DNA from 4 places in the Limnobaculum xujianqingii genome. Region 3 is predicted to be linked to each of the others. Evidence: predicted binding sites of a transcription regulator. Region 3 holds the regulator's gene; each other region holds the start of a gene.
The links. Region 3 encodes LexA, which represses DNA repair genes until DNA is damaged. Its sites were predicted from a motif close to TNCTGTATGTACATACAGNA; they were not measured.
Positions count from the first base shown of each region.

Region 1: a site for LexA is predicted at 2,355-2,374, ahead of rmuC (DNA recombination protein RmuC). Genes of this name have one in related genera too.
Region 2: a site for LexA is predicted at 1,669-1,688, ahead of GOL65_RS05960 (DinI-like family protein). Genes of this name have one in related genera too.
Region 4: a site for LexA is predicted at 2,716-2,735, ahead of sulA (SOS-induced cell division inhibitor SulA). Genes of this name have one in related genera too.

Region 1 is NZ_JABMLK010000001.1:2,582,039-2,586,850, reverse strand. Features, by position in the region: gene GOL65_RS11770 (sensor histidine kinase) at 1-1,603, shown strand, start outside; gene GOL65_RS11765 (DedA family protein) at 1,771-2,304, shown strand; gene rmuC (DNA recombination protein RmuC) at 2,435-3,940, shown strand; gene ubiE (bifunctional demethylmenaquinone methyltransferase/2-methoxy-6-polyprenyl-1,4-benzoquinol methylase UbiE) at 4,029-4,787, shown strand.
Region 2 is NZ_JABMLK010000001.1:1,296,106-1,300,917, reverse strand. Features, by position in the region: gene gyrA (DNA topoisomerase (ATP-hydrolyzing) subunit A) at 1-1,330, shown strand, start outside; gene GOL65_RS05960 (DinI-like family protein) at 1,400-1,642, opposite strand; gene GOL65_RS05955 (hypothetical protein) at 1,852-2,289, shown strand; gene GOL65_RS05950 (DUF465 domain-containing protein) at 2,348-2,572, opposite strand; gene GOL65_RS05945 (DUF2513 domain-containing protein) at 2,768-3,019, shown strand; gene GOL65_RS05940 (hypothetical protein) at 3,123-3,344, opposite strand; gene GOL65_RS05935 (hypothetical protein) at 3,653-4,042, shown strand; tRNA gene GOL65_RS05930 (tRNA-Pro) at 4,142-4,218, opposite strand; gene yejM (LPS biosynthesis-modulating metalloenzyme YejM) at 4,290-4,812, opposite strand, start outside.
Region 3 is NZ_JABMLK010000002.1:1,481,186-1,485,997, reverse strand. Features, by position in the region: gene dusA (tRNA dihydrouridine(20/20a) synthase DusA) at 1-86, opposite strand, end outside; gene zur (zinc uptake transcriptional repressor Zur) at 295-750, shown strand; gene GOL65_RS20850 (hypothetical protein) at 1,144-1,698, shown strand; gene lexA (transcriptional repressor LexA) at 1,827-2,438, opposite strand; gene GOL65_RS20840 (diacylglycerol kinase) at 2,527-2,904, opposite strand; gene plsB (glycerol-3-phosphate 1-O-acyltransferase PlsB) at 3,025-4,812, shown strand, end outside.
Region 4 is NZ_JABMLK010000001.1:1,060,540-1,065,351, forward strand. Features, by position in the region: gene yccS (YccS family putative transporter) at 1-1,854, shown strand, start outside; gene GOL65_RS05005 (TfoX/Sxy family DNA transformation protein) at 1,901-2,521, opposite strand; gene sulA (SOS-induced cell division inhibitor SulA) at 2,756-3,250, shown strand; gene ompA (porin OmpA) at 4,051-4,812, shown strand, end outside.

The DNA of each region.
Region 1 (4,812 bases), on a different contig from region 3:
TTACTTCACCTTTTCTATGTTCTGCATTATGGGAACCTATTTCGGCCTGCAGATTGATGATTCTATTGCTAATACCCGAGCTATGGGAGCTGTTTTAGGTGGTGTATTGGGTGGGCCATCGGTTGGATTTTTTGTCGGCTTAACCGGTGGTTTGCATCGCTATTCCATGGGCGGTATGACGGCAACGGCTTGTATGTTATCTACTATTGTGGAAGGTTTAGTGGGAGGCTTATTACACCGCTATTTGGTTCGCCACAATCGTATGGATCTTCTTTTTCAGCCACTGACCGTTGCGGCTATTACGCTGTTTGCCGAAGCACTGCAAATGCTGATTATCTTACTGATTGCCCGACCATTCTCTCAGGCGGTACATCTGGTAAACGATATTGCATTACCGATGATGATTGCTAACTCGGTGGGTGCGGCGATGTTTATGCGTATCCTGTTAGACCGGCGAGCGATTTTTGAGAAGTACACCACTGCGTTTTCTGCCAAAGCCTTGAAGATTGCGGCCCGATCGGAAGGGGTTCTGCGGCAAGGGTTTAACCAGAAAAACAGCATGCGGGTAGCTCAAATTTTGTATGAAGAACTTGGCGTTGGTGCTGTGGCGATTACTGACCGGGAAAAACTGCTGGCGTTTATTGGTATTGGTGACGATCACCATATTCCCGGCACGCTAATTACCTCTCACCATACTCATAAAGCCATTGAGAATAACCAAGTGGTGTATGCAGATGGTAACGAAGTTCACTATGCCTGTTCGATTACGCCTAACTGCAAACTGGGCTCAACGTTAGTAATTCCGTTACGTGGTGCTGAAAGGACTGTTATTGGAACCATTAAGCTGTATGAACCGAAAAGTCGGCTGTTCTCCTCCATTAACCGAACGTTAGGGGAAGGGATTGCTCATTTGCTATCGGCACAAATCCTGACGGGAACCCTGGAACAGCAGAGGCAATTGTTGGCGCAATCGGAGATTAAACTACTCCATGCGCAGGTTAACCCCCATTTTCTGTTTAATGCGTTAAATACGCTATCTGCGGTAATTCGCAAAGATCCCGGTCATGCCCGTCGTCTGGTGCTATCACTCTCCACTTTCTTCCGTAAGAACTTAAAGCGCAGTAATGATGAAGTTAGCCTGAGTGATGAGTTAGAGCACATCAATGCCTATCTGGAAATTGAAAAGGCGCGTTTTGCCGATCGATTAACCGTTGATATTGATATACCGGATGCACTATTACCTCTCTCTTTACCTGCATTCTCTTTACAACCTATTGTGGAAAATGCCATTAAGCACGGAACCTCTCAGATGCTGACGGAAGGTCATATCAGCATTAAAGGCTATTTTGATACTACTGGCCTTCACCATCCGGCACTGGTTTTATTGGTGGAGGATAACGCGGGTAATTACTATCCAAGACCAAACGGTGACGGTTTGGGTATGAATCTGGTGGATCGTCGCATTAAGGCCCGTCACGGCTATGACTATGGCGTGACGGTGGAAAGTCAGTCGGAAGTTTATACGCGCGTTACTATTCGTGTTCCGGCTATTGGCGGTGAAGATATGCTTAGTATAGCGTCAGAGGCCAAGCCGGCGGCTTAAGTAATTGACGTTATTAATGACAAAAGAAGCCGGGGATTCACCCGGTTTTTTTATGGTACTTATCTGGTATGTATAAGCATGTTGTATAATGTATAAAAATCAAAAGAGTATTGCTTTTTGCTGTTGGTATCTTGCTAAATGAGAGAGTTAAAAACGGGAGTAGTTGTGTGACCCTTGACTATATCATCACATCGACCATGAATTTTGTCCGCGACCATCAGGCGTGGGGCGCTCCTATTGTTTTTTTTCTGGCATTTGGTGAATCCATTGCTTTTCTCTCTTTGCTGATTCCTGCCACGGTTATCCTGATCGGTATTGGTGCAATTATTGGTGAGAGCGGTATCGCTTTCTGGCCTATATGGATTGCTGCATCTCTTGGTGCTTTTTTTGGCGACTGGATATCTTACTGGTTGGGGTGGCGTTATAAAGAACGCATTGCACATATCTGGCCACTATCGCGTAATCCACAAATGCTGGTGCGCGGTCAGCACTTTTTTGATCGCTGGGGAACCATTGGGGTATTTGTTGGCCGCTTTTTTGGTCCTTTTCGCGCTACAGTGCCGCTGGTTGCTGGTATTTGCGAGATGCCGCTGAAGTCATTCCAGATAGTTAATCTGACCTCCGCTATGCTGTGGGGTTTTCTAATCTTAGCTCCCGGAGCCTTTGGTATTCAATGGATTGCTCATTATCTGCGCTTTTAGCCATTCTGCTTATAGATAATGGGAACAATTACGCATAATCAGCCAAAACAATCTGGACATTTATACAGTATTCTCTTACTTTTAACGCTTATTAATTTGTGATGCATGTATATCAAAAGCCGGAGGCGCGGTGGATAACAGCTTGATGATGATTTTTGCTGCTGCGCTGGCAGGGTTATTACTGGGCGGACTGGTAATGGCAATTTATAACCAGCGCCATAGTCTGCAGCAGGAAAACCAAATCGCATTGCTGACCGCACAGTTGGATCAGGCGGATTCAGATAATCAACAGTTACAATCAGAACGTAAAATTCAACAGCAGGAGCTGCAAAAAGGGCAGTTGGATCTGCGCGATCTGTATGCCCGTCTGGCTGCGCTGCAGGAAAAAGCCCAGCAGCAGACGCTATGGCATGAAGAGTGCGAACGGTTAAATCAGGAATTACGCAGCCTTCAGGGTATTAATAATTCTCTGGAGGTAGAGCTGCGGGAGATGTCCACCCGCCTGGAAGAGACCCGCTTTGCTTCTGAAGAGAAGCAGCGTTTGCTAATTAGCAGCGAACAGCGATTAACCGTACAGTTTGAAAACTTAGCCAATCGTATTTTTGAGCAGAATGGACGTAAGGTGGACGAACAAAACCGCCAGAGCCTCGATCGGCTATTACTTCCTCTGTATGAGCAGTTGGACGGTTTTCGCCGTCAGGTACAGGACAGCTATGGGCAGGAAGCGCGGGAACGTCATACGCTGACCCATGAGATCCGCAATCTACAGCAACTGAACGCTCAAATGGCCCGGGAGGCGCTAAACCTGACCAAAGCCCTGAAAGGGGATAATAAGACCCAAGGGAACTGGGGCGAAGTGGTGCTCAGTCGGGTACTGGAAGCGTCGGGTTTACGTGAAGGCCATGAGTATCAGACTCAGGTTAATATGAAGGGTGAAGAGGGCAACCGCCAGCAGCCGGATGTGATCGTACATCTCCCACAGGGGAAAGATGTTGTTATTGATGCTAAGATGTCGCTGGTAAGTTACGAGCGCTATTTTAACAGTGATGACGAGCAGGAACGCAGCCAGGCGTTGCATGAGCATATTGCTTCCATCAAGTCGCATATCCGTTTGCTCAGTCGTAAAGATTATCACCAGCTTCCGGGATTACGCTCTTTAGATTATGTACTGATGTTTATTCCGGTAGAACCTGCTTTCCTGTTAGCCATCGACAGGCAGCCAGAATTAATCAGTGAAGCATTGCAGAACAATATTATGCTGGTTAGTCCAACGACATTGCTGGTGGCGTTAAGAACCATCGGTAATTTATGGCGTTATGAGCATCAAAGCCAGAATGCCCAACAGATCGCCGACCGGGCCGCGCGCCTGTATGATAAACTTCGGCTGTTTGTTGACGATATGACATCGCTGGGCATGAGCCTCGATAAGGCACAGGATAATTATCGACAGGCAATGAATAAGCTGTCTCAGGGGCGGGGTAACGTCATTGGGCAGGTAGAAAGTTTTCGAGCGTTGGGGGTTGAAGTCAAACGCCCGATGAATACTGCGATATCGGAACAGGCTTTAGCTGAATCGATATCAAAAATACCAGATAACACCGCTGAACCAGAGAATTCTTCTGATATTACCGAATGATAGTAAAAAAGAGTTATTGGTGAGTATGTTTCAGATTGTTTCTGGTAGACTAAATTAATTCATATGACTTATTAAATCAGGTTTAATCATGATGAACGAAACGCAGGAAACCACGACCCACTTTGGTTTCCGCACGATAGAAAAAGATCAAAAAGTCGCAATGGTTGCTGAGGTTTTCCATTCTGTAGCTTCAAAATATGACTTGATGAACGACTTAATGTCATTCGGGATTCACCGGGTTTGGAAACGATTCACGATTGATTGTAGTGCAGTTCGTGAAGGGCAGAAAGTGCTCGATCTGGCAGGTGGAACTGGTGATTTAACTGCAAAGTTTTCACGTCTGGTTGGTGAAAAGGGAGAAGTTGTTTTAGCCGATATTAATGACTCCATGTTGAAAATGGGCCGCTCTAAGCTGCGTGACATGGGAATCATCGGTAACGTCAACTATGTACAGGCTAATGCTGAAGCATTACCCTTTCCGGACGATCACTTCGACTGTATTACTATCTCTTTCGGGTTGCGTAACGTCACCGATAAAGACAAGGCTCTGCGCTCAATGTTCCGTGTGCTAAAACCGGGTGGTCGTCTGCTGGTGCTGGAGTTCTCCAAACCGGTAGTGAAACTACTCAATACGGCTTATGACGCTTATTCGTTCCATGTTTTGCCAAAAATTGGCGAGATGGTAACAAGCGATGCCGACAGCTATCGTTATTTAGCAGAATCCATTCGTATGCATCCCGATCAGGAAACCCTGAAAGGCATGATGGAAGAAGCTGGATTCGACGGCGTTGGTTACTTTAACCTGACGGGTGGAATTGTTGCCTTGCATCGGGGCTTTAAGTACTAATTAGTCAGACTGCGCTTTTTTGTCC
Region 2 (4,812 bases), on a different contig from region 3:
TGGTAAATATTATCTGACCGAACAGCAGGCTCAGGCGATCCTTGAGTTACGTTTACACCGCCTGACTGGCCTTGAGCATGAAAAACTGCTGGATGAGTATAAAGAGCTGCTGACACAAATTGCTGCGCTGCTGTTTATTCTTGAAAGCCCGGAACGTTTGATGGAAGTTATCCGTGAAGAGCTTGAAGCGATTCGCGATCAGTATAACGATCCTCGCCGTACTGAAATTACTGCTAATACCGCCGATATCAATATTGAAGACCTGATTACTCAGGAAGATGTGGTTGTTACCTTATCCCATCAGGGATATGTGAAGTATCAGCCGTTATCTGACTATGAAGCTCAGCGTCGTGGTGGTAAAGGTAAGTCAGCAGCACGTATTAAAGAAGAAGACTTTATTGAACGTCTGTTGGTGGCTAACACCCATGACACTATTCTGTGCTTCTCCAGTCGTGGTCGCCTGTATTGGTTGAAAGTTTATCAATTGCCAGAAGCCAGCCGTGGTGCTCGTGGTCGTCCTATCATTAATATTCTGCCGCTGGAACAGGATGAACGTATTACGGCTATTCTACCAGTACGCGAATATGAAGCCGGTCTGAATGTCTTTATGGCTACCGCCAACGGTACCGTGAAGAAAACTCAGCTGACCGAATTTAGCCGCCCACGCAGTGCCGGTATTATTGCCGTCAATCTGAATGAGGGTGATGAGCTGATTGGTGTTGATTTAACTGACGGCACTAATGAGATCATGCTGTTCTCAGCAGAAGGGAAGGTTGTTCGCTTCCTGGAAGAAGAGAAACTGGAAGATGGCACCATTAAAGGTGTGCGCCCAATGGGTCGTACCGCTGCTGGTGTACGTGGTATCAAACTAAGTGATGACGATCGCGTTGTTTCGCTGATTGTTCCACGTGGTGAGGGTGAAATCCTGACCGTAACGCAAAACGGTTACGGTAAACGTACCGGATTGTCTGATTATCCTACCAAATCTCGTGCGACTCAGGGCGTAATCTCCATTAAGGTGAGTGAACGTAATGGTCGTGTCGTTGGTGCGGTTCAGGTTGATCAGTGCGATCAGATTATGATGATCACCGATGCCGGTACGCTGGTTCGTACTCGCGTATCAGAAGTCAGCGTAGTGGGTCGTAATACTCATGGTGTTACTCTGATTCGTACCGCAGAAGACGAGAATGTTGTTGGCTTGCAGCGTGTTGTTGAGCCGGAAGAAGATGATGATGAAAGCATTTGCGGTGATGAAAACACCGAAGAGATGCAAAATCAGCCATCGGATACGGATGATGCAGACACAACACCGGAGTCTGATGAAGAATAACCCTTAGGGTTAGCCTCTTTGACCGATAAAAAGCCCCCAATTTCTGATAAAGATTTGGGGGCTTTCTATTTACTGATAGGCTTCAAACCAGTCTTCTGCACTTTCCCAGGTTTGTTGTAGTATTTCAGTAACCAGCTCTTTATCGGTTTTCATACCGCCCAATACGGTCACATCGTTAGCGCTACCACGCCGAACTCTGACGCGAACATCGGCAAAATGGCACAGCAGACGTTTTTCCAGCTCTTCTTTTAATGCGGCTTCTGCTCCACCCGGTAACGGATCTTCTTTGCGAATAGAAATTTCAACTTGCATTTTGAACCTCAGTAGCATCCATATAATACTGTATATATATATAGTATATTGAGGCGATTTTGCAATGCAACGGAAATTTTTGTGGAATTGGGTTAGATAACAGAAAAAGGTAATCGAAGTATTAGAAAAGCCCTGATAACAGTCAGTTATCCAGAAGAAGAGAAATCTTGTTATGATGCATTGGGTACCAAATATCAGGAATATAAAAAATGGAATTGAATAAAAGAGTAGTTCCATGGCTGTTTATTGCACTTTTTCATATTTTCGCCGCCCCAATACTCTGTGTTTTTATTGGTTGTATCACTTACGAGTTTCCCGATATTGGTGAAGCGCTGATGGGCTTTCTGGGATTCGTCATGATCGTTGTTCCGCTGTTTGTGGCTTTTCTATTTGGTCTGATACCTTTTGGGCTGTTGGCAATTCAAACAGGGTATATGTTAAGGGAAGGCTGGTCGTTTCATTGGGCATTTTTGTGCAGTGTATTATCCGGCGCATTTATTGGTCTTGTTGCTCCGATGATTGCTCAATCAACACCAGATGAAATGAATGGCCTGTTGATTTTTTCTGTCAGCCTAACCGCCGGAATTTGCTATTGCGTTTGTTTTGGTTGGTATAAGTCAAAATCATCCGTTATTCATCCTCAATAAAATCAAAAAATAACCCGCTCTTCGGCGGGTTTTTTGCATTTGAACGATAGTATAACTATCAGGCTCTAGCCTCAGACTCCTCTCGTAAAATGCGGTATAGCTCATCTTTAAGGCGTAGTTTTTCCTTCTTTAAGGTGGCTATTTTGTCGTTAAGACTATTTCCACTCTGGGCTTGTAAACGCAGGATTTCGTGGTCGAGGTCGTTATGTTTATCAAACAATGAATGGAAACGAGGGTGGGTTGTTTTAAGCTGAGTGATTAAATCACGGTACTCTGGAAACATAGTACATCCCTATTGTTAGCCTAACCGAAATTTAATTATACGAGTTCAAATAGCGTGTAAATCAGAGGACGGTCACATAGTGAGCGGATGGCTGTGACTAATTAAAAATTTTTCAGGTTGCCTGAAGACAGGCAGGTGCTTTTTTTACTGACTGCTAAAATAGTAATAATCCCCGACAGATACATGAGGCGTGCGATGAAAAGAGATCTTGAGCTATTGAAAGTCATTTTATCGAAAGTTGAACAGCAACCGCAGGGCGCTCCATTTATTACTAATAAAGATTTTTCAACCCGCGATCCGTCATTGGTCGCCGCTCATATTCAGCTGTTATGCGATAAGCATTATGTTATTGCTGCCCAGAATGGGGATGATAAGTGGTCAATTTCGCGTATTACTTTTGATGGATATGACTATTTGGATCTGTTACGGGAAAGCACCTTGACCTGATGTTTGTATTTAGATTCTGCATTTAAGCCGGGAAGGTTGCATCAGACTATATGTATTGCTGCTTTCTCTGCTTCCCTCCAGATATAACAGACAATAACAAACATCAATGATGCGGACCTCCCTCATTTAATTTCTTCAAATCAATCAGTAATGCATTGATACTCTGATAGGGTATAGCATTAAGCGTTTTAAGCTTGCCCTTTTCGACAATACCCAGCATATGCCGCCCAAACTCGCCATAAATTACCAATCCATCTGGTGGCAAAGTTGTGATATCGCCATCATAGACGGTGATAGTGATCCCCTCATACTCAATAATATCCATAGGTCATCCTCTTTGAGCATCATCCGTGAAGAATGAATAAAGCGACGCATTGGATACATGAGTTAAATTGTAGTTGTGATTATTTTAAGGAATAGCGAAATGGCTTTTATTAATTGTGAGAGAAAATTACCTGCATAAATGTAGGGATATTTTGTGTGTTATGGATGATTTTTTGTACAAATATTGAGTTCAGGTAAGCGTTGCTAAAAATAGCACTGAAAGTGATGTTATTTACTGTGGTTAAGTTAGTTCATATAATCAAAGCCAGTCACTATGCGTTTTAAAATAAATTTTAACAGGGAAGGTTGATGACAAAATACATCAGTATTTATACTATTTCACTTATCGCAATGATTACATCGGGCTATGTATTTGGCAGTCGTTTTGAGCTTACGACTACTTTTATTGGCTTAGTTTCGACTGCAATTGCCAGTTTGATTGCGGCTTTATGGTTTGCAAAAGAGAAGGCACGAAAGCCAATAAAAAAGGAAAGCGTAATTTTTGCTCTGTCCACTGGCCTGACACATGCTTTATGCCTGTCTCCCATTTTGTTTATAGCGGAAAAAACCGGGTTGCTCTATTTTGATGGGATCTCTGAAATGATTAAAATGAGCGTTCAATTTTTAATCGTATCAATAATTATAAATCCCATTGTATTTTACATTTTTGCTTTTGTTAAAAGTAATCAGGTGAATTGATATTATTCGAAGGTGTGGACTGATAATAATATTTTTTATCGAAAATATAGGGGCAATAAAAAACCAACCATAGCAGGTTGGTTTTTTATTAGAGGAATTTGGTCGGCACGAGAGGATTTGAACCTCCGACCCCCGACACCCCATGACGGTGCGCTACCAGGCTGCGCTACGTGCCGAAACAGATGATAATACTACCGTTTCTTGAGTCTAATGCAAGACCTGAGCATTACGTTTGCTTTAGTTTTAATCAGTTAGCCATAAAACGCTTAACGTCGGTTAATACTTGCAGCAGTAAAGACAGGCTTGGTTTTTCCTTATCGACCTGCTGGAAGTTGGCATCATAGGCTTTATAACGGCCATTAGCACCGATCAGGATAGTTTCATCTGGTGTAATGACGACCAGTTGTTTAGCATCACCGGCTGTTACCCAAGGGTAGTGGCGCTGGGCGGTAAACAGGTCTTCACCCTGAGTGTAGGTACTGGTGGCATTTTTAACATGCAGCAGTCGTTGCATCAGGGTTGCCATGATGTCGGTATGGCCGGTCATTTTATCAATTTTTTGTGCCGGAGTTCCTGGCCAGTGGATAACCAACGGAACTTGTAACTGATAGCGACTATAGTTCTGACCAAAACCCTGAACGTTTGGCTTAGTATCATTAAACTCAACGCCATGAGCGGCTGTAATGACGACCACGGTTTTTTCCAGCAAACCTTTATCAGAAAGAGTTTGCATCACATTATCAATTTGCTGGTCTATATCATTTACTGAA
Region 3 (4,812 bases):
TAGCGGCAATGGCGATCGGTCCAGTCAAGCATAGGAGCAACGGAAAAGCGCTGCATAGGGTATTGTGTTGATTTATCAGAATTCATAAAAAGATTAACGGCTACCAGATAGTTTTCTTGATCGACGAACGCGATACCAGCGTAAAGTTCGGCGGGATAATTAACGGCATTTTACCATAGAAAAGGCTATTGTCGTTACCGCCTTCCCCTAATTGCCCGGTCAGGGATATGCTCTCGGCGTTCTTTATTAAGCATGATAGAATCATTAACAGGATTGTGAATAACAGAGATAACAATGAAATCAATCAATATTGAGTCTATGCTGACAAAAGCCCAGAAGCTGTGCGATCAGCGAGCAGTTCGCTTAACTCCCCAGCGACGTCTGGCGTTACGCTTAATGGCGGAACAGAAGAATGCCATTAGTGCCTATGACTTATTGGATTTACTGCGTATCTCTGAACCCCAGGCCAAACCTCCAACGGTCTATCGCGCCCTCGATTTTTTACTTGAACAGGGTTTTATTCATAAAATCGAATCCACCAATAGCTATGTCGTTTGTCACCATGTAGGCGAGCCATTACACACTTCCGCCCTGTTCATTTGTGATAACTGTGGATTAGTCACTGAGCATCACGCAGAAGGGATCGATCAACTACTTAAAGAACTGGCAGAGAAAAGCCATTTCACCATTCAACATAGCGTACTCGAAACCCATGGCATTTGTTCACAATGTGCGAATAAAGCAGAATAAAAGTAATATATTTTAAGAAATTGAAGGATAACTGTGATTGATTTACCTTGCTAATAGAGCAAGCTATATAAAGCTACACTTACAGATAAGAATAAATGAATAAATATTCTTTATACTCACATACTAAATTCATAAAAACCCACAAATCAAATCAACATAACAACATGTTTTTAAAAACAATTAATATATATTAACATTCTTTCAACGTTGAATAAGACATACATTAATAATAATAAATAACACACTTTGTTATTCACTCATCTTAATTATATTTTCTATTTTATTTTCCTTGCAAATAGAGTATATATTAGCAGCGTAATTATAATTATGTTATCCATAACACATCTTAATGATATAGCTATATATTGTTGGTTATTTTCCAGGGAAAACAAGATGAAGCAGTTTATATGGGCGCTTTTTGCTGTCGCAGGAACACTGGTCAGTGCTTCAGCCAGAGAAACAATGACGCCCATAACATTGACGACTGACGGTGAACAGCAAATTGCAGCTCAAAACTGGCGTGAAGTCACCGGACTTCCTGGCCAATTGCCTGAGCGCTGGCAGTTTATTGAAACCGATTTATCCTCTATCTGGCTGCTAAAAAATTTGGATGACCCTAATTTGCTAGGGCGCATTTCAACACAAACCCTTGATGAAGGCATTCAACTCAAAGATGAAGTGGATTCCATCGCTGATAGTTTTAAATTTCAGGCAGTTGATATTACCCGCCGTACAGAAACCTATGGCGATATTGATACTGAGCAATTAGAAGTCAGCACCAAAGATGGAGAGCAGGACGTTGCCGGTATCTTTGTGTTTATGAACTATCAGAACAAAATTTATACTATTTTGCTTACCAGTCATTCCAGCATTAATAAGCTCCAGCAGCACCGGCACCAATTGATGAATAATATTTTAGTAGCAAAAAGTGCCCCATCCGGTGCGTAATAAATTATTAAGCCTGATAAATATTCTTCAGTCATTGCCATTAAAAAAGCGCCCTAAGGCGCTTTTTGATTTTCTGCTATATCCGTTATTCGTTTTCACATCAGCCGATATCTGATTTTTGAATTTAATTACATCCAGTCGCCGTTACGAATAACACCAACGGCAAGCCCTTCAATGGTCAAACTCTGCTCACGTAAATCAACCACTATTGGTGAAAACTCTTCATTTTCAGGAAGTAGCTCAACTACGTTACCCTGTTTTTTCAGACGCTTAACCGTAACTTCATCATCAATACGGGCAACGACGACTTGACCATTACGTACATCCTGAGTTTTATGCACAGCAAGCAGATCGCCATCCATAATACCAATATCTTTCATTGACATACCGCTAACACGCAGTAAAAAGTCGGCGTGTGGCTTAAACAGCGCCGGGTCGATCTGATAGTGGCTTTCTACATGTTCCTGAGCCAGTAAAGGCTCACCTGCGGCAACCCGACCAATTAACGGGAGACCTGCATCTTCCGTTTCCAGTAGCAGACGGATCCCTCTGGATGCCCCATTAATAATCTCGATGACCCCTTTACGGGCTAAAGCTTTTAAGTGTTCTTCCGCCGCATTGGGTGACTTAAACCCTAAGGTTTGGGCAATCTCTGCACGAGTCGGCGGCATCCCTGACTGATTGATATGGTCACGAATCAGGTCATAAATTTGTTGCTGTCTGGCGGTTAGTGCTTTCATTTCTCGATTCCCTTACCCTGTTTTTTTATACAGTTATGCTGTGAGTATATACAGGTATTCGCCAGATGAAAACCTTCATACTTCATATTTACGAGATATATCGAGAAAAATGACTCCAAAGTACGGAAACCCAGACAAACAACGCCAGTAATATCATAATCAGTACCGCAGCAGATCCCATATCCTTCGCCCGCCCTGAGAGTTCATGGCGTTCGGTACCAATACGATCAACGACGGCTTCAATCGCACTATTAATAATTTCAAAAGCCACAATCAACACTACAGAACCAATCAGTAAGATTCGTTCAATGATGGAGACATCCAGCCAGCAGGCCAGAATAATGGCGACCACCAGCAGCACAATTTCCTGACGAAAAGCAGCTTCATTTTTCCAGGCAGCCCGTAGGCCCCCCCACGAATATCCCGCTGCTTTAATGATACGAGTAAGTCCTGTCACCTGGTTCATTCACAATCCCTCAAGAAAATTCTACTCAATTTTAGCAATTATCATTCATCACATCATCACAGATCGCGCCGAGTTCTGGTATTCTGGCGACTCGTTATCTATATGAGGCTCGAAACATTTATGTCTGGTTGGCGTAAACTTTACTATAAGCTATTGAATATACCAATAAAAATGCTGGTTCGTAGCAAGTGTATTCCTTCTGACCCCATCGCTGAATTGGGATTGGATACCACACGTCCAATACTATATGTCCTGCCCTATAACTCAAAAGCAGACCTGTTAACCCTACGAGCACAGTGTCTGGCTCAGGAATTACCCGATCCATTAGAACCTTATGAGATTGATGGTCAGCTACTACCCCGCTATGTTTTTATTCATGAAGGACCGCGAGTATTCAGCTATTACGCCCCTAAAGAAGAGTCGATAAAGCTATTCCACGATTATCTGGACCTGCACCGCAATCACCCCGATCTGGATATCCAGATGGTTCCAGTCTCGGTGATGTTTGGCCGTTCTCCTGGCCGCGAGGGTCATGAGAGCCATGAGGCTCCTCGCCTTCGACTGTTTAACGGTATCCAGAAATTTTTTGTCGTGATGTGGTTAGGCCGCGACAGCTTTGTACGCTTTTCCCAAACCGTTTCACTACGCTATATGGCAGATGAGCACGGCACCGATAAGACCATTGCTCAAAAACTGGCTCGCGTTGCCCGCATGCACTTTGCCAGACAGCGCCTTGCCGCAACCGGACCAAAGTTACCGATGCGTCAGGATCTGTTTAATAAATTACTAACCTCAAAAGCCATTGAAAAAGCGGTTGAGGAAGAAGCTGCATCCAAGAAGATATCGCTGACGAAAGCAAAACAGAACGCTGTCGATATGATGGAAGAGATTGCAGCCAACTTTAACTATGAAACACTACGAGTAACTGACCGGGTACTCAGTTGGACATGGAACCGACTCTATCAGGGTATTCATGTTCATAACGCCGAGCGAGTGCGTCAGTTAGCTCAGGATGGTCATGGTATTGTCTATGCGCCAAGCCACCGTAGCCATATGGACTATCTGCTGCTCTCTTATGTGCTTTATCATCAGGGGTTAGTACCACCGCACATTGCTGCCGGTATCAACCTTAACTTCTGGCCAGCGGGTCCTATTTTCCGTCGGCTGGGAGCGTTCTTTATTCGTCGTACGTTTAAAGGCAACAAGCTCTACTCTACCGTGTTTCGTGAATATCTGGGTGAATTATTCAGCCGTGGTTATTCCGTTGAATACTTTGTTGAGGGCGGACGCTCACGTACCGGTCGATTGCTGGAACCAAAAACCGGCACGCTGTCTATGACCATTCAGGCAATGTTACGCGGCGGTAATCGCCCAATCACTGTTGTGCCAGTGTATATCGGTTATGAACACGTAATGGAAGTGGGTACTTACGCCAACGAACTACGTGGAGCAACCAAAGAGAAAGAGAACCTCTGGCAGGTAGTTCGCACCATGCGTAAATTGCGTAATTTAGGGTTAGGCTATGTGAACTTTGGTGAACCTATTCCATTAATGACCTACCTGAATCAGAACGTACCAAACTGGAGAGAATCTATCGATCCGATAGAAACGCCAAGACCAAATTGGTTAACGCCGACCGTTAATCAAATTGCCAGTAACTTGATGATTAATATTAATAACGCAGCAGCAGCTAACGCCATGAACCTGTGCTGTACCGCGTTATTAGCTTCTCGCCAACGGGCTTTAACCCGTGAGCAACTGCTTGAACAACTTGATTGTTATATCCAACTACTGCGCAATGTACCTTATGCCAAAGACGCAACGGTTCCATCCAGTACACCAGAGCAAATGCTGGAACATGCGCTGAAAATGAGTAAGTTTGAGGTAGAGAAGGATAACGCCGGTGAG
Region 4 (4,812 bases), on a different contig from region 3:
ATCCTGCTAGGATCCCTTGGGCAACGTTATGCCACGATCGCTTTTGGTGCTTTGCTTATCGCTATCTATACCATGTTGGGAGAATCGCTGTATGAATCATGGTATACGCAACCGGTATTACTGCTTGCAGGGGCCATTTGGTACAATATTATTACTCTGTTTGGGCATCTGATCCTACCTATTCGCCCGTTACAAGATAATCTGGCTCGCTGCTTTGATAATCTGGCTGGCTATCTTGATAGCAAATCAATGCTGTTTGATCCAGACGAAGAACATCAATTTACCGATCAATTGATTCACGCCACCATGGCTAATGGTGTATTGGTTAGTACTCTAAATCAGACCAAGGTTTCGTTGCTAACTCGTCTTAAAGGTGACAGAGGTCAGCGCAGTACGCGTAGAATGTTGCATTACTATTTTGTTGCTCAGGATATTCACGAACAGGCCAGTTCTTCTCATGCACAGTATCAACAATTAAGCGAGGCGCTGCGCTATACCGATATTCTGTTCCGTTTCCAACGGCTTTTAACCTTACAGTCAAAAGCATGCCGCAGCATTGCTTACTCTATTCGATATCAGCAAAAGTATATTTATGATGTTTATCAGACTCAGGCGATAAAACATCTGGAAAAGAGTTTATCTAATCTGGAATCCAGCCATAGCCTGCCAATTGCTATGACACAATCATTACAGCATTTGCTAAATAATTTGAAAGCCATTGATTCCCAGCTCAATAACATCGAATCAGAGCAAACAACCAATACTGAATCCGTACAAGACAGCACACTGGCTGACGATAAATTAACGGGCTTAAAAGATATCTGGTCAAGAATCTCTCAAAACCTAACACCACAATCCGCCTTGTTTCGCCATGCGGTTAGAATGTCAATGGTCCTGTGTATTGGATATGCCATTATTCAACTGGCCGATCTGCAAAATGGTTACTGGATTATGCTAACCAGTCTGTTTGTTTGCCAGCCAAACTATAATGCAACCCGCACCCGACTGACATTAAGAGTGGTGGGTACTATTGCTGGTATTTTATTAGGTCTGCCAATCCTCTATTTTGTACCTTCCCAGGAAGGTCAACTAATTCTGATTGTTATCAGCGGCGTTCTGTTTTTTGCTTTCCGTAATGTTCGTTATGCTTATGCGACCATGTTTATCACACTGTTAGTACTCTGCTGTTTTAACCTGTTGGGCGAAGGTTTTCAGGTTGCACTTCCCCGAATCATCGATACGTTGATAGGTTGCGGAATTGCCTGGGCTGCGGTCAGTTTTATTTGGCCTGACTGGAAATTTCGGCACCTGTCCGTAGTACTGAAAAAAGCAATTGATGCAAACTGTCGTTACCTTGATGCCATACTGGAGCAATATCATCAGGGAAAAAACAACAGCGTTGATTACCGGATAGTTCGGCGTAATGCCCACAACTGCGATGCTGAACTTGCCTCTGTAATTTCAAGTATGGCTGCAGAACCTAATAAAGATGCTAATCAGTTGGATAATGGCTTCCGATTACTCTGTCTGAATCACTCTTTACTGGGTTATATCTCAGCATTAGGTGCCCATCGGGAACGATTAACTGATAGCCCAGAAACTCTATCTCTTCTTGATGATGCCATGTGTTATATTGATGATGCATTGCAAATAAATGCTGAACAAAATGAAAAAATGGTTTCGACGCTCAATTCTGTTAATCAAAAGATCAAAATACTTAGCAGTCAGTCTGAAAACAAAAACCAATTAGTTACACAACAACTAGCGCTAATAATTGGGCTACTACCTGAGTTTGTCTCTCTGTCAGATACTATCTATTCTGAGATAAAGGAATCTCCGACATCCTCCAAATAAGAGCGCTATCTATTGAATTATTTTAATTTTTCAGAATTAACAAAACCTACTTTTTTGTCTTATCGTAAAGTTTGAGCTGTTCAGTTAAATCATCACGAAGTGCCGTAGGTAAAGTAACAACATGACACCCTTCTATTGCACCGGCTAATGAAAAAAGCAGATCGGATTTAATGCCCTTCTTCATTTCTCGAATCTTAATGAAAGATTGAAATGCCCCCAGACTAAATAACTCTTCACAGGATTTAATTCCCGCTTGCCTTAACATTCGTTCTATTGCCAGATTGAGATTAGGTAAATCCTTTATTCTTACATACTCTTGAGTATCTTTTTCTCTCATTTCAGATGAAGCCGCAGATAAAGCTTCTGCAGCAAAACGCCGTAACGCATCTTTGTTCCGCCATAAAGATTCATTCACATGGTAATACTTTAGCAACACAGGGATCCCCCTCTTGCTATAAACAAATTGATTCATACCATAAGTGACAAAGACTGCTTCCAATTTTTTATTTGCTCTTAAATAGAACTTGTCTTCAGATACTAACCCAAACATTACCTTGCCTTTACATATTCCATAGCCTCCAAACATTGAACGAGATGTGAGTTCCCCTAATTCACTAAAATGTTCAATAACGCTCCTGACCAACTGTTTAGTATCTTCTCTGTCCATATAACCTCTCATGTTGTATTTGATAAATAGCTTTAATGTAGTTTGATACGTAACGACACAAAGTAACGTATTGAAACTATTTTCAACATAATCAATTTTCAAAAAATATCTAGAAGTAATAGTTAGTTAATAGCTAAATAATGCAAAATTTGCGAAGCATCATGAAAATACTTGATTTCGTCCAATAGCTCGATTACTGTATAAAAACACAGTATGAATATAGGTGACTAAATTATGCACTCAATACAACAAACACATCATAACGCTTCATATACACTAACTAATGCAATAGGTAGTACTCAGAAGCCTGCTTGTACCTCCAGTCAAGTGAGTGAAATTATTTACGATCCACAAAATCCATTTACACTTCACCTGTTATTACCTTTTCTGCAACAATTAGGGCATCAACCCCGCTGGCAACTTTGGCTTTCGCCTGAACGTCGCTTAAATCGTTACTGGATAAATAGTCTGGGATTGCCGGAAAATAAAACCATCGGATTAAATTCAGTTTCAACTGAAAGTACCGTTGAGATGATGGGAAAAGCACTACGTAGCGGTAACTTCAGCTCAGTTATTGCCTGGCTACCTGCGATTAGTCCGGAAATTAAAGAAAAATTGAATCAAGCAGCAAAAGAAGGTGATTGCTATGGGTTCATTTTGCAATCTCTTCCAATGTTACAGAGTTCCCTGATGCATAATGAGATGTTTGGGAAATCTCATTGGCACTAACTGATCCTGCACCTTTTATAATCAGCCAATACGGCATATCTGATTATCAAATGCATGGTCATACATAGAAATAGTTATATCTTTAAATTTAGCCTAATGCGTTGCGAAAGATAAGGTAATGCTTAAACATTAAGGCCTATTTTAAGTAAGTATTTATATTTACCAATTATCCAGCGCCCATTTTGTAAGCAGGACATTATTAAACCAAAAATAGACATTAAATATTAAATTCAGAGGGGAATTGGCAGACATTTTTCCACTGATGATTATTGCTTAATGTTATTACTTCCTGTGATAAAAGCGCTTTTTATTGCCCTCAGAAACAACTCTTCCCTCTGTATCAATCAATTGGATTATTAGTTCACATAACATCTTTACTTAAGCTAACATAACATTACAAAGCATCTGTGGTGTAATTTTATGTTACATAATAACAATCTTTTAATAGCACAGAATGCTTAACACTTTCCTTTCTTCTCTCATAATCATTAATTTATCGCTATTATTTATTCAACTTGATTATTATACTGCCGCTCAGGTTAGCTTTTAATTAAGAGTTACTGACGTAACACAGGCGTTAATAATTAAACTAATCAGGATATTTTTATCTGCTTTTAGTACTCAACACTTGTAACTTTTCTTACACGTTGTAAACTTTACCTTGATTAGGTTGCTTTATGGTTCCGGATTCTCGATGTCAGTCATGGATTGATGAGGGTACTTTAACTTCGAACTTTAAAACTAGAACCACATAGCATTAACTTATATCACTACTATTTTAGATGATAACGAGGCGCAAAATGAAAAAGACAGCAATTGCACTAGCAATGGCACTGACCGGTTTCGCTACTGCAGCGCAAGCCGCACCATTAGACAACACTTGGTACACTGGTGCTAAAGTGGGCTGGTCTTCTTACCATGACACTGGTTTCTACAAAAACACCGGTCTTGATTCACTGAACAACCAAAATACTCACCCTAACCAATTAGGTGCTGGTGCTTATTTCGGTTATCAAGCAAACCAATACTTAGGTTTTGAATTAGGTTATGACTGGTTAGGTCGTATGACTTACCGTGGTGATAACAGTGCTGCTTATAAAGCTCAAGGCATCCAATTAGCAGCTAAACTGAGCTATCCAGTAATGAACGATCTGGATATCTACACCCGTTTAGGTGCTATGGGCTGGCGTGGAGACACCAAAGTTCATCCAGCAACTGGTGGTGAATACAAAGCTCATGATACCGGTATTTCTCCACTGGCAGCAGTTGGTGTTGAATATGCTATCACTCCAAGCATCGCTACTCGTTTAGATTACCAGTGGGTTAACAACATCGGTAACGGCGATTCTGACAGCGTTGGTACTCGTCCAGACAACGGCATGCTGAGCTTAGGCGTAGCTTACCGTTTTGGCCAAGCTAAACCAGCTCCAGCTGTAGTTGCTGTACCAGTTGTTGAAACCAAGCGTTTCACTCTGAAATCTGACGTTCTGTTCGCTTTCAACAAAGCAAACCTGAAGCCAGAAGGTAAGCAAGCTCTGGATCAATTATACGGCGAATTAAGC